Regions from separate parts of the Xenorhabdus sp. PB62.4 genome, predicted to be linked through region 1. Evidence: predicted binding sites of a transcription regulator. Region 1 holds the regulator's gene; each other region holds the start of a gene.
What was found. The regulator CRP, encoded in region 1, controls carbon source genes, mostly activating them, when cyclic AMP is high. The targets are predictions, from matches to a motif close to ATGTGANNNNNNTCACAT.

Region 2: the regulator CRP is predicted to act here: its motif matches at 2,019-2,036, upstream of glpT (glycerol-3-phosphate transporter).
Region 3: the regulator CRP is predicted to act here: its motif matches at 1,847-1,864, upstream of Xenpb_RS00545 (NupC/NupG family nucleoside CNT transporter).
Region 4: the regulator CRP is predicted to act here: its motif matches at 1,524-1,541, upstream of Xenpb_RS02310 (CidA/LrgA family protein).

Annotation. Positions count from the first base shown of each region.
Region 1 is NZ_NKHR01000015.1:26,583-29,800, reverse strand. Features, by position in the region: gene Xenpb_RS12870 (phosphoribulokinase) at 1-501, shown strand, start outside; gene crp (cAMP-activated global transcriptional regulator CRP) at 994-1,626, shown strand; gene Xenpb_RS12860 (aspartate aminotransferase family protein) at 1,708-2,925, opposite strand; gene Xenpb_RS12855 (aminodeoxychorismate synthase component II) at 3,045-3,218, opposite strand, start outside.
Region 2 is NZ_NKHR01000005.1:211,112-214,329, reverse strand. Features, by position in the region: gene glpT (glycerol-3-phosphate transporter) at 428-1,780, opposite strand; gene Xenpb_RS07130 (thioester reductase domain-containing protein) at 2,765-3,218, shown strand, end outside.
Region 3 is NZ_NKHR01000001.1:128,633-131,850, forward strand. Features, by position in the region: gene Xenpb_RS00545 (NupC/NupG family nucleoside CNT transporter) at 409-1,674, opposite strand; gene Xenpb_RS00550 (TatD family hydrolase) at 2,025-2,795, opposite strand; gene Xenpb_RS00555 (DUF6363 domain-containing protein) at 2,796-3,218, opposite strand, start outside.
Region 4 is NZ_NKHR01000002.1:98,951-102,168, reverse strand. Features, by position in the region: gene cdd (cytidine deaminase) at 1-155, opposite strand, end outside; gene Xenpb_RS02315 (CidB/LrgB family autolysis modulator) at 359-1,054, opposite strand; gene Xenpb_RS02310 (CidA/LrgA family protein) at 1,048-1,470, opposite strand; gene metG (methionine--tRNA ligase) at 1,619-3,218, opposite strand, start outside.

The DNA.
Region 1 (3,218 bases):
ACAGATATCCTGTTTTATGAAGGTCTGCATGGCGGTGTTGTCACGCCACAACACAATGTCGCCAGCCATGTTGACCTGCTGATTGGTGTTGTGCCTATCGTTAACCTTGAATGGATACAGAAACTCATCCGTGACACCAGCGAACGCGGGCACTCCAGAGAAGCCGTTATGGATTCCGTTGTCCGCTCAATGGATGACTATATCCGCTATATCACCCCCCAGTTTTCACGCACTCACATAAATTTCCAGCGCGTTCCCACGGTTGATACATCTAACCCCTTCTCTGCCAAGGCTATTCCGTCACTGGACGAAAGTTTTATCGTGATTCGTTTCCGTGGCCTGACTCAAATTGATTTTCCATATTTACTGGCGATGCTTCAGGGTTCATTTATTTCCAGTATAAATACCATTGTTGTTCCGGGTGGAAAAATGGGACTGGCGATGGAGTTAATTATGGCGCCAATCGTTAAGCAATTACTGGAAGGCCAAAAAATTTCATGACATAAACTGCTTTTTATTTTAAATAAAGCAGGCAACAAAAAATAATGTTGCCTGTTTTATTTAAATAAATAAGTCGTTCTTACAATAATAAAGTGGCTGATAAAAATCAGTTTTAGCCAGAACAGTGAAGCTACATAAAGCTCATCATAACGGAAACGCTGTCCAGAATTAATAAATACATTGTCAATAAAATAACCTCTCTAAACAGATTTCTGGTAATCTGGCAACCAGTTTAATATGCTGAAGCGATACAGGGGAAGACAGAAACGTTTTCCTGTGTTACAAACAAGGTTACAAGCGAGATTGGCAAGTTATATGGGGTGAGATCAATATGCCATCACTTTGGTATTCTTATAATCCATATAAAATTCCTGCTTGTCAGTTTTTCAGCAAGTTAATATGTTAAGCTATTGACTTTATAAAGCTAGCCTGAAGAGAAACCATCTGTTTCTCACATCATAAAGGCAGAAATAACAACAGAGGATAAAGCGAATGGTTCTCGGCAAGCCACAAACAGACCCTACTCTTGAATGGTTTTTGTCACACTGCCATATTCACAAATATCCATCCAAGAGCACGCTTATTCATCAAGGTGAGAAAGCAGAAACGCTTTACTACATTGTTAAAGGTTCGGTTGCTGTTCTAATAAAAGATGAAGAAGGTAAAGAAATGATCCTCTCTTATTTAAATCAAGGGGATTTCATTGGTGAACTTGGATTATTTGAAGAGGGGCAAGAACGTACTGCATGGGTGCGAGCCAAAAGCGCCTGTGAAGTGGCTGAAATTTCCTACAAGAAATTTCGCCAGTTAATTCAGGTTAATCCTGACATTCTGATGCGTTTATCTGCTCAGATGGCAAGTCGTCTACAAACAACTTCCGAAAAAGTAGGTAATCTGGCCTTTTTGGACGTTACAGGCCGTATCGCCCAGACGCTGCTCAATCTGGCTAAACAGCCTGATGCCATGACTCACCCTGATGGTATGCAAATCAAAATTACCCGTCAGGAAATTGGGCAGATTGTGGGTTGCTCCCGTGAAACAGTTGGTCGCATTCTTAAGATGCTGGAAGATCAAAACCTGATCTCCGCACATGGTAAAACCATTGTTGTTTATGGAACACGTTAGTTCCCGACAACCCTGAAATTCAGCCAGTGCAATTTATTACATCCGCACTGGCTTTTTTTGTTGCTTTTCCCGGCCGTTATTTTATTGATTTAACCATCGCGATATTGCCATATCCAACCGCGCTATACCTTCTGTTATCTCATCCTCAGCAATAATTAATGATGGCGTAAAGCGTAAGATACTGTCTCCGGCACTCAATAGCATCAATCCGTGCTCTGCCACTTGGTGCAATATTTCTCTGGCCTTGCCTTGATATTCCACTTTCAATACAGCGCCAATAAGCAACCCTTTTCCACGGAATTCATGGAAGATGCCATATTTTTGATTTATCTTTTCCAGTGCATGAATGATCATATCGTGGCGTTTTTCCACTCCCGCCAGTACTTCTGGTGTGTTGATGATATCCAAAGCGGCACAACCGATAGAGCAAGCCAACGGATTTCCTCCATAAGTTGTTCCATGCGCGCCTGTTTCCATCGCCGTCGCAATCGTATCTGTCGTTAGCATCGCACTAATCGGAAAGCCTCCTCCCAATGCTTTTGCCGTCGTCAGAATATCCGGTTGGACGCCGTAATGCTGATAAGCATACAACTTGCCTGTACGCCCCATTCCACTCTGGACTTCATCAAAAATCAGAAGCGCCTGATGCTTATCACATAACTTCCGCACACCATGAAGAAACGCTGTCGTTGCAGGCGTAACACCGCCTTCTCCCTGAATCGGCTCCAGAACAACAGCACAGGTGTCATCATCGATTACCGCTCTGACAGCATCCAGATCATTAAAAGGGACGTGTACTATATCGGCCGGTTTAGGCCCGAATCCTTCGGCGTATTTCGGCTGTCCTCCCACCGAAACGGTGAAAAACGTGCGTCCGTGAAACGCATGATGAAAAGCAATAATTTTGGTTTTATGGGGATGATGGCGGGTAATCGCGTAACGACGGGCCAGCTTAAATGCTGCTTCGTTGGCTTCCGCTCCGGAGTTAGCGAAAAATACTCGCTGTGCAAACGTTGCATCAATCAACTTTTTCGCTAAAGTTAAGGCGGGTTCATTGGTGAAAATATTGCTGACATGCCACAATTTTTCACCTTGCTGTTTCAGAGCCGCCACCAAGGCCGGATGACAGTGCCCCAGAGCCAAAACAGCGATACCACCGGCAAAATCGATATATTCTTTGCCCTGCTGATCCCAGACCCGGCTACCTTGCCCTTTGACAGGAATAAAATCCGCTGGCGCATAAATTGGCAACATAACCTGATCATAAGTATTCCGGCTATTTGCTGTGTTTTCTAGCATTTCCCCCACCTTATTTTTCTATTTGCCACACCGAAGTGAAATAATAATCACTAAATATGAATAAAAAATCAATTAGAGGCAAATAAAAAAACGAGTGAGGGATGACCGATAATACCTGACTAATACTTAAGAAAATTATTCAATAACTCATGCCCCTGCTCACTAAGAATACTTTCCGGGTGAAATTGCACCCCTTCCAGTGGCAAAGTACGATGACGTATTCCCATAATTTCATCCACATCGCCATTGCGCTGACTCCATGCTGTCACTTCAAATGATGCAGGAAGAGTTTC
Region 2 (3,218 bases), on a different contig from region 1:
ATCAGAATGAAGTGATAAATGTAAATGATATAAGTGAATTAAAATAAAGCATGGATTTTTTAAAATTAAGGTCTTACTACCGATGAAGACGTTACAGGAAGAGCATTGGTTTACAAGATATAAAAATAGAGTTATTCCTTCAGGAGGGTTTGAACAATTTTTGAAGTCAGAAGGTTACTAATAAAGTATGGAAATGAAGAATATACCTGTGAAGTAAAAGGAAACAGCATATTTAAAAGTGAGTGACAGACTTCATTGTCCTTATTTTGAAGGGGTTATATAGAATAGTGATAATTTATTCTATGAGAAAAATTTTAGCATTGCCCGGTATTTCAGAAAAAAGATAATAAATGTTTCATAAAATCGCAGTACAACCTGATGTTGTACTGCGATTAACATCGTTATTAATCAGCGTGTTTAGTCAATGTTATTTATTCTGACTAGCTATTTCCTGCTTGTGTTTCTTTTCACTCAACATGACAAACAAAAGCAAAATGACAGAGAGTGCGCTGCCGCCGATCATCACCATAAAGCCACCGTCCCAACCGAAGAAGTCAACGGTGTAACCAACGATAGCGCTGGCTGCTACTGAACCACCCAGATAGCCAAACAAACCGGTAAAGCCTGCTGCTGTTCCCGCTGCTTTTTTCGGTGCCAGCTCAAGCGCGTGCAGACCAATCAGCATGACAGGGCCATAAATCAGGAAGCCGATAACCAGCATACAGATCATATCAACATTTGGGTTTCCTGCCGGGTTCATCCAGAATACAACAGTGGCGATAGTCACTAATGCCATAAAGAATACACCGGTTGCACCACGGTTGCCTTTGAACACTTTGTCAGACATCCAGCCGCACAATAGCGTACCCGGAATACCTGCGTACTCATACAGGAAATAAGCCCAGGAAGATTTATCTAACGCAAAATGCTTCACTTCTTTCAAATAAGTTGGTGACCAGTCGAGAATACCGTAACGCAACAGATAAACGAACACGTTGGCAATCGCGATCATCCACAGCAATTTATTAGGCAGGACGTACTGCATGAAGATCTCTTTTGCAGTCAGTTCCTTTTCATGTTTCTCTGTGTAATCAGGCGGATAATCATTTTTGTACTCTTCGATTGGCGGTAAACCACAAGATTGTGGGGTATCACGCATCAAAGTGAAAACGATTATCGCCACGAGGATAGCGGCAAATGCAGGCATATAAAGCGCCGCTTTCCAGTCATTGAACCAAGCCATACCTAGCAGGAACAACAATGGAGGCAAACCCCCACCAACGTTATGGGCACAGTTCCAGACTGAAACAATCCCGCCACGTTCTTTTTGTGACCACCAATGAACCATGGTGCGTCCGCAAGGAGGCCAGCCCATACCCTGGAACCAGCCACAGAGGAACAGCAGAGCAAACATGATAGCAATGCTGGATGTTGCCCACGGTACGAAGCCCATAAACAGCATGACAGCCGCAGCCAGTATTAGACCGGCAGGCAAGAAAACACGCGGATTCGAGCGGTCGGAAACGGAACCCATGATGAATTTTGAGAATCCGTATGCAATTGAAATTCCCGACAGGGCAAAACCAAGATCACCTCTGGAGAAGCCTTGCTCTACTAAAAAAGGCATTGCCAGGGCAAAGTTTTTCCTTACCAGATAGTAGGCTGCATAGCCAAAGAAAATCCCCATAAAAATTTGCCAGCGCAAGCGGCGATAGAGTGGATCTATTTCTTGCGCAGGCAACCGGGCTTTATGGGGAGCTGGTTTGAAAATACTTAACATGTTTGTCTCCACATGACTTTTGTATGAGCGCTTTATCACCGCTGGACAGTGATAGTGTTAAACGAGCATGATTATGTTAAACGAAAAATTTTGACTAAATTATTTTCTATATCGAAGAGAATATTAGCTAAAACAACCTAATATATCTATGAAGTATCGCTAACATATAGATATTATTTCGTAAGATGGCGATTTTGAGTGATTTTATGGTTTTTTTAAATACAATTTATTTATATTAGCGTGATGAATATCACAATAAATAGCTTTGCTGGTTATTTTTGTACGTTTAAAGTTCGTTTATGTTCCTTATCACGCAAAGGCTCATTATTTTCAGGGGAATTTTTCTGGCGCAGTAATCATAAAGTCATACGAATATAACCCGCATAAATATAACTCTATATAAATGTAATTTAATAAATTAACGGCCGCATTACTCCGCCCAAACTTTAGCTAAAGTTGTTATTTAATTGATGGTAGGATTTAAATGATGTTTTCATTTATTTATAGAAACTGCTCTTTATTTACCTGTTTGGCGTTTTTTATAACAGGATTACAAATAAAATGTTTGAAATTAAAATTCAAAATAATAGATATTACTACAAATAGTTATTCATGCTCATGATAGTGGTTTTCATGCGGTGTCGAATAACTGTTTTTGATGTAAAATATAATAATATCAAGGCGTTAAATGGTCTTGGTGCAGCTTGTATAGGCGTAATACATTCTGTCCCACTATGAAGACCAGGCGTTTATAAGTTGATTGTTTAATTAATCAAAGATTACAAAATAATACTAATTAATATATTTATTAAATTCGTACTAAATTTTTTGCAATTTATTTTTCTTATTCAGTTAAAGTCTACATAAGGTATTTGTAAATGCTGAATGTAGGCCAAAACTGCAAAATAACGACTACCAGCATTGATGCCTCCATTCATCATTAAAAATGATGATACAAGTGGAGCTCAGAATGAGAACATCATTATGAATACTTACACACACAAGGCAATATTACACACAGCATTTATTGGGCAAAAATCTTCTCCTGCTGATGATACTAAAATAGATAGTAATATCAGTCACATGATATCCACGCTGGAACCGTGGTTTAAAAATGTCCCTTCTCAGTTGGCTCAATTGGCAAAAGCTGTACCGAATGACATCGCAGTTTCAGATCCACATGAAACATTGACATTTGGTGAACTCAATCAGCGAATTGATAATGCAGCACATATTTTGCGTCACCACGGCGTCAAAATGGGAAGCAATGTTGCCATTGCGGCCCAGCGGGGTATTTCATGGTTTGTTACTATGCAGGCAATTTGGCGGATAGGGGCAGTATATATCCCCTTGAACACCATGATGCCTGAAAAACGCCTGAATGATATTCTCGCCAGTCTGCCGGAAAGTATCTTGATATCTGATGATACGGTGTCGG
Region 3 (3,218 bases), on a different contig from region 1:
CACATTCGTTTGTTGGCGAGCGGACTTGGTTCCTTGAAGATGTTGCTATCATAATAATAGACGACAACAACAATAGAGTTCCTTCTCTCCGCACTATTTTTTGTGCAATCTTTCTGCACTTAGCTCTCTTCAGCCTGCATAACCTTACGGGTATCAGCTTCATCCATAAAGTTTTTGCGTATCATTATTTGAACATGTAAATGATCAATAATTAGTGCTGAAAATCACATTAACAAAATACAATTTGCAATCACAAACATTTTAATGTGAATTTGATCACATTTAATAATCCCAGGAAAAACAAAAGCAGGTGAGATATCTCACCTGCATTCAATTTGATACGCGTTTCCCTGCGTCTTACTATTTTTAGCGTCTTACCATTTTCAGCGTCTTACCATTTCCTGCGTCTTATAATGCGAGGAAGAATCCGGCAATTGTTGCACTCATTAAGTTAGAGAGTGAACCAGCCAGTACCGCTTTCAGGCCGAAACGGGCAATATCACCGCGACGGTTTGGTGCCATACCGCCCAAGCCACCCAACAGAATAGCAACAGAAGACAAGTTCGCGAATCCGCACAGAGCAAAGGCAATAATGGCTTTAGTATGGTCAGAAAGCACTTGCAGACCTGCTGCCTGAACCACATCATCTGCCTTCAGGTATTCACCAAAGTTCATGAATGCGACGAATTCATTGACGACTATCTTCTGTCCAATGAAAGAACCCGCGATAGTCGCTTCATGCCACGGAATACCAATCAGATAGGCAATTGGAGCAAAAACCCAACCCAGAATCAGTTCCATGGATAATTGAGGATAATCAAACCAACCGCCGACGCCACCTAAGATACCATTCAGCAAAGCAATCAATGCGGTGAATGCCAGCAACATTGCGCCGACGTTCAGAGCCAGTTGCATACCTGATGCTGCACCTGATGCGGCGGCATCAATGATATTTGCAGGGCGATCTTCCGCCGATACCAGTGACATCGCATCAGCCGTATCGTGAGTTTGTTCTGTTTCCGGCACCATCAGTTTTGCAAACAGCAATCCGCCCGGCGCAGCCATGAATGAAGCGGCAATCAAGTATTCCAGCGGAACGCCCATGGATGCGTATCCTGCCAATACTGAACCCGCTACAGAAGCCAAGCCACCGCACATAACAGCAAACAACTCAGATTGAGTCATGGTCGCAATATAAGGGCGAACAACCAAAGGCGCTTCCGTTTGACCTACGAAAATATTCGCAGTTGCAGACAGAGATTCAGTCCGTGATGTTCCCAACACTTTCTGCAAACCACCGCCCAATATTTTGATGATGAGCTGCATAATGCCCATGTAATACAGAACCGCGATGAGTGAGGAGAAGAACACGATGACAGGCAGAACACGCAGAGCAAAAACAAAGCCGCCGCCGCCGAACAGTTCAAACATTTTGTCGGAAACCAGGCCGCCAAAAATAAAATCTGTTCCTTTCTGACCGTATCCAATCACGTTGGAAACGCCTTGTGATACTCCTTGCAGAATGTCTTTGCCAGCCGGTACGTAAAGTACAAACGCCCCAATAGCAACCTGAATCAAAAAGGCGCCTAGGACGGTACGGATTTTAATGGCTCGATAGTTACTGGAAAAGAGTACTGCGATAAAAATCAGCACTACCATCCCGATCAGGCTCATAAGGAGTTGCATTGGAAGAATCCCTGTTCACTGAATGAATAATAAAAAAATATGTCAGCTATTCTTAAATTCCTACTGACACAGTGTGTGCGCCGATTATACCTAGTCCCCAAAAGGAACAAGCAACTAACATCACAAATTAATACCGCAAAAAGTAATATAAAAACTCAAAATGAGAGATTCATCACATAAAACCACCTAATTTCGGTGGGATTAGATAATTTTATGGAGAAAAGGCTAAAATAAAGAATAAATAGGCAGGGAATATAAGTTAAACATTATTAATGTTTATTTGAAACGCATTGTATACTTCTACGATTGAAGAATCTTTATCATTTTGTTGATTAAAGTTAACTCAATGTAAATAATGCTACACTATTCTGATAAATTTGGTTGACAATTTCATCTGGAGATTCTTGACGCAATTCACACAATATTGAAAAAACCTGTGCGACTCTTTCTGGCCGATTTGGCTGTCCCTGAAATCCTGATAATGGCATGTCAGGTGCATCTGTTTCCAATACCAGAGATGACAGCGGTAATTGCGAAATGGTATTACGTGTCTTTTGTGCCCTTTCGTAAGTAATCGTTCCTCCAACACCAATGTAAAACCCCAAACGAATAAAAGCCTGAGCCTGGGACAGGCTCCCTGCAAAACCATGAATCACGCCGGTGCGTGGCAAATTCTGCTTCCGCAAGATTGCCGCTAATTGGTCGTGGCTTTTTCTGGAATGAAGTATCACAGGCAAATCATATTGCTTAGCTAGCTTTATTTGTTCTTCCAACACATTTTTTTGTTTTTCAAACTGTGGCTCCGGCATATGAAGATCCAGACCAATCTCACCTACCGCCACACATTTGGCACTTTTCTTCTGTAGCTGTCGCTCCAGCTCATCCAGATGCACGTTTTGATGTTCACGGATATAGAGTGGATGTAAGCCAAAAGCGGCATAGATTGAGGGATAATTCTCTGCCAGCGTGGCAATTCTCTGGAAATTCATTTGGCTCACCGAAGGCACGATAATTTTTCCCACGCCCACTTGTTTGGCTTGTTCCAGACTTGTTGTTTCATTACCCGCAAAAGGAGGAAAATCAAAATGGCAATGTGTATCAATAAACATCTACTTATCCAGACTATCCACAATGATCGACTCTGTTGCCTGTGCATTATCAATCACATCAGGTACAAGATTCTCTACTATTGAGTGATTGGCATGATTCAGAAAATGGTTTCGCCGGAAGCAATTACGATTGATGCCATCACTGTTTAAACCACTGCGGCACACGCCATAACTCTTACGTTCTGCGTGGCCAAATTTTCCACCCACAAAGGTATGCCCGATCGTTGCCAAAAAATACCGCCCACAGCGCCTTCCTAAATGATAATCCTGATTTAGTGCGCTGATTCGGCTTCCCAATGCCATAGCAGACAGGGGGGCAGGTGGATAAATTTCAAAAATTTGTACATCATCCGGTGGATTCTCGATAAATTTCTGTGTCCGGTGGTAACTCTGTGCATGGAGATTGAGCATTTTCACCATTTT
Region 4 (3,218 bases), on a different contig from region 1:
AGCGCATGATCATCAAATCCACTGATTTGTTTAACGGATTCAACCTGTTTTGCGGTTAGCATGGCAGGAAAATCGTCATTGCCAATGTAAGGTAATAGCGCTTCTTGCAGTTTAGGCGTAATTTCTGACCAAATAGCATGAAAACGAGCTTGCATAGAATGATCTCCAAATTAATTGAAGGTCATTCTAGGATGTCTGTTCAGGTTTGTAATGTGATAACAGCCATATATTTAATGAAATTTGTGTAATAAAAGCATTATCTTAGCAACTTATATCAAATTTTTGCTGTTTTAATTAACTTTTTCACTTTTTAGTTACGCTTTATCAACTTCTTTAACAATGGCTGTTGGCAGGATAATTAACCGAACAGATGCAATAAGATCGGAAATAAAAAAGGTGCAATGAGTGAAGTAATAATGCCGCATGTCATTAAAGCTAACGAACTGTATGCTCCTTCAACATGATCCATTTCAGCACAGCGGGCAGTCCCCACCGCATGGGATGCTGTTCCCATCGCCAATCCTCGTGAGGCCTGTGTCTTTATTTTCAAAAGATTAAACAGGTTATGCCCAAAGATTGCACCTAAAATACCTACCGTGATAACACAAGCTGCACTGATAGCGGGAATACCACCAATAGAATCAGCGACTGCCATAGCAATTGGCGTGGTGACAGATTTGGGGAGAACGGAAGCGGCGATTTCAGGTGTAGCACCTGCCCATAACGCAATGGCAGTACCTGTTACCATTGCCACAATACTGCCAATAAAACAGATGGTAATAATCGATTTCCATTGGGCACGGATTTGATGGAGTTGTTCATAAAGCGGAAAAGCCAGGGCGACAACGGCAGGTTGTAGCAAATCATTCAATATCCGGCTACCCGCAAAATAATGTGCGTAAGGTGTATTTGTCATGAGTAGCAGGGGAATGATAACAGCCATTGATATCAACAAAGGATTAAATACAGGCAGTTTGAGCCGAATTGACAGCTTTTTGGCAAAATAAAATACGAGCAACGTTAACGGTAGTGACCACCAAATATGACTTAACATTTTTCTTTCTCTTCCTGTTTTTGCTGTTTAGCGCCAATAATGATGCGCTCGCGGTGGACATAGTGGGAACTGTAGGCAACAACAATCATGACAACGATTGTACTGACAATACAGGAAAGGATAATGGGGAGTATTTGCTGACTGAGTTGTGAGTAATAATCCATGACACCCACTCCGATAGGTAAAAAGAGCAATGTCATATTTTTCATCAACAGACTACAGCCCGGTTTTACCCAATGCGGGGGAATAATTTGGAATGCAAGTAAACAAAACAGGAGAAGTAAGCCAATAATACTGCCGGGAAGAGAGAAGGGAAGCAGTGCTGAAATGATATTTCCCGCGATCAGGCACAAATAGAGCAACGCGAATGCGCGCAGATATTGCCAGCCTATCATCAGCACGTTTTGGAAAGACATAATAGATAATTCCTCAATATAGCGAGGTTTTTATCATACGACTAACACTGTAAATGTGCCATACGTCACATTAAAAAGCGGACTCAAAAATGAATCCGCTTTAGTATCTATTTGATAAAAATCAATATTTTTTCTGAGTGCGCGTTAGTTATTTAACTTGCATGCCAGGTTGTGCGCCGCTATCCGGGCTTAGCAGGAAAATATCTTTCCCGCCAGGGCCTGCTGCCATCACCATACCTTCTGAAATACCAAAGCGCATCTTGCGTGGTGCAAGGTTGGCAACCATCACTGTCAGGCGATTTTCCAACGCCTTTGGATCAGGATAGGCTGAACGAATGCCGGAGAATACTTGACGAGTCTCGCCACCGAGATCAAGGGTCAGTTTCAGTAATTTATCTGAGCCTTCAACAAAATCAGCTTGTTTGATCAATGCAATACGTAAATCAACTTTAGCAAAATCATCAAATGCAATCGTGTCCTGAATAGGATCATCCGCCAACGGGCCAGTTACGGTTTTTTGGGGCTCGATGCTCTCTTTTGAGTCAGCAACCATAGCTTCAATTTTAGCCATTTCAATGCGATTAAATAGGGCCTTGAATGGGGAAACTTCATGGTCTAACAGAGGTTGTTGGATGCTATCCCAAGTCAGTTCGGTATTCAGGAAGGCTTCTGCGCGTACAGTCAAGCCCGGAAGCACTGGCTTCAGGTAAGTCATTAATACGCGGAACAGGTTAATGCCCATTGAACAAATCGCTTGTAGATCAGCGTCACGGCCTTCTTGTTTCGCCACAACCCACGGTGCCTGTTCATCAACGTAACGGTTAGCAATGTCGGCCAATGCCATGATTTCACGGATTGCCTTGCCGAATTCGCGATTGGTGAAGTCTTCTGCAATAGTTTGTGCTGCATCAACAAATTTTTGATACAGCGCAGGATCAGCAAGCTGGTCTGCCAGTTTGCCACCAAAGCGCTTATTGATGAAACCGGCATTACGTGAAGCAAGGTTAACCACTTTGTTAACGATATCGCTGTTAACACGCTGAACAAAATCTTCCAGATTCAGGTCAATATCATCAATGCGGGAAGAGAGCTTCGCTGCGTAATAATAACGCAGGCAATCAGCATCAAGGTGTTTCAGATAAGTCTCGGCCTTGATAAAAGTTCCGCGGGATTTGGACATCTTAGTTCCGTTTACGGTGATATAACCGTGAACGAACAGGTTGGTTGGTTTACGGTAATTGCAACCTTCCAACATTGCCGGCCAGAACAGGCTGTGGAAATAAACGATATCTTTACCGATGAAATGGTAGAGATCTGCTTTGGAATCTTTTTCCCAGAACTCATCGAAATTCAGGTCATCACGCTTATCACACAGATTTTTGAATGAGCCCATGTAGCCAATTGGTGCGTCCAACCAAACGTAGAAATATTTACCCGGTTGATCTGGAATTTCAAAACCGAAATAAGGTGCATCACGGGTGATATCCCATTGTTGCAACCCGGCTTCGAACCATTCCTGCATTTTATTTGCGACTTGCTCCTGTAACGTACCAGAGCGAGTCCATTTTTGCAGCATGTCGCTGAATGCAGGGAGATCGAAGAAGAAATGCTCTGTATCGCGCATTTCTGGCGCGGCGCCAGAAACAACGGAACGAGGATTGATCAGTTCCGTTGGGGAATAGGTCGTTCCACAAACTTCACAGTTATCGCCATACTGATCTTCTGCCTTACATTTTGGGCAGGCGCCT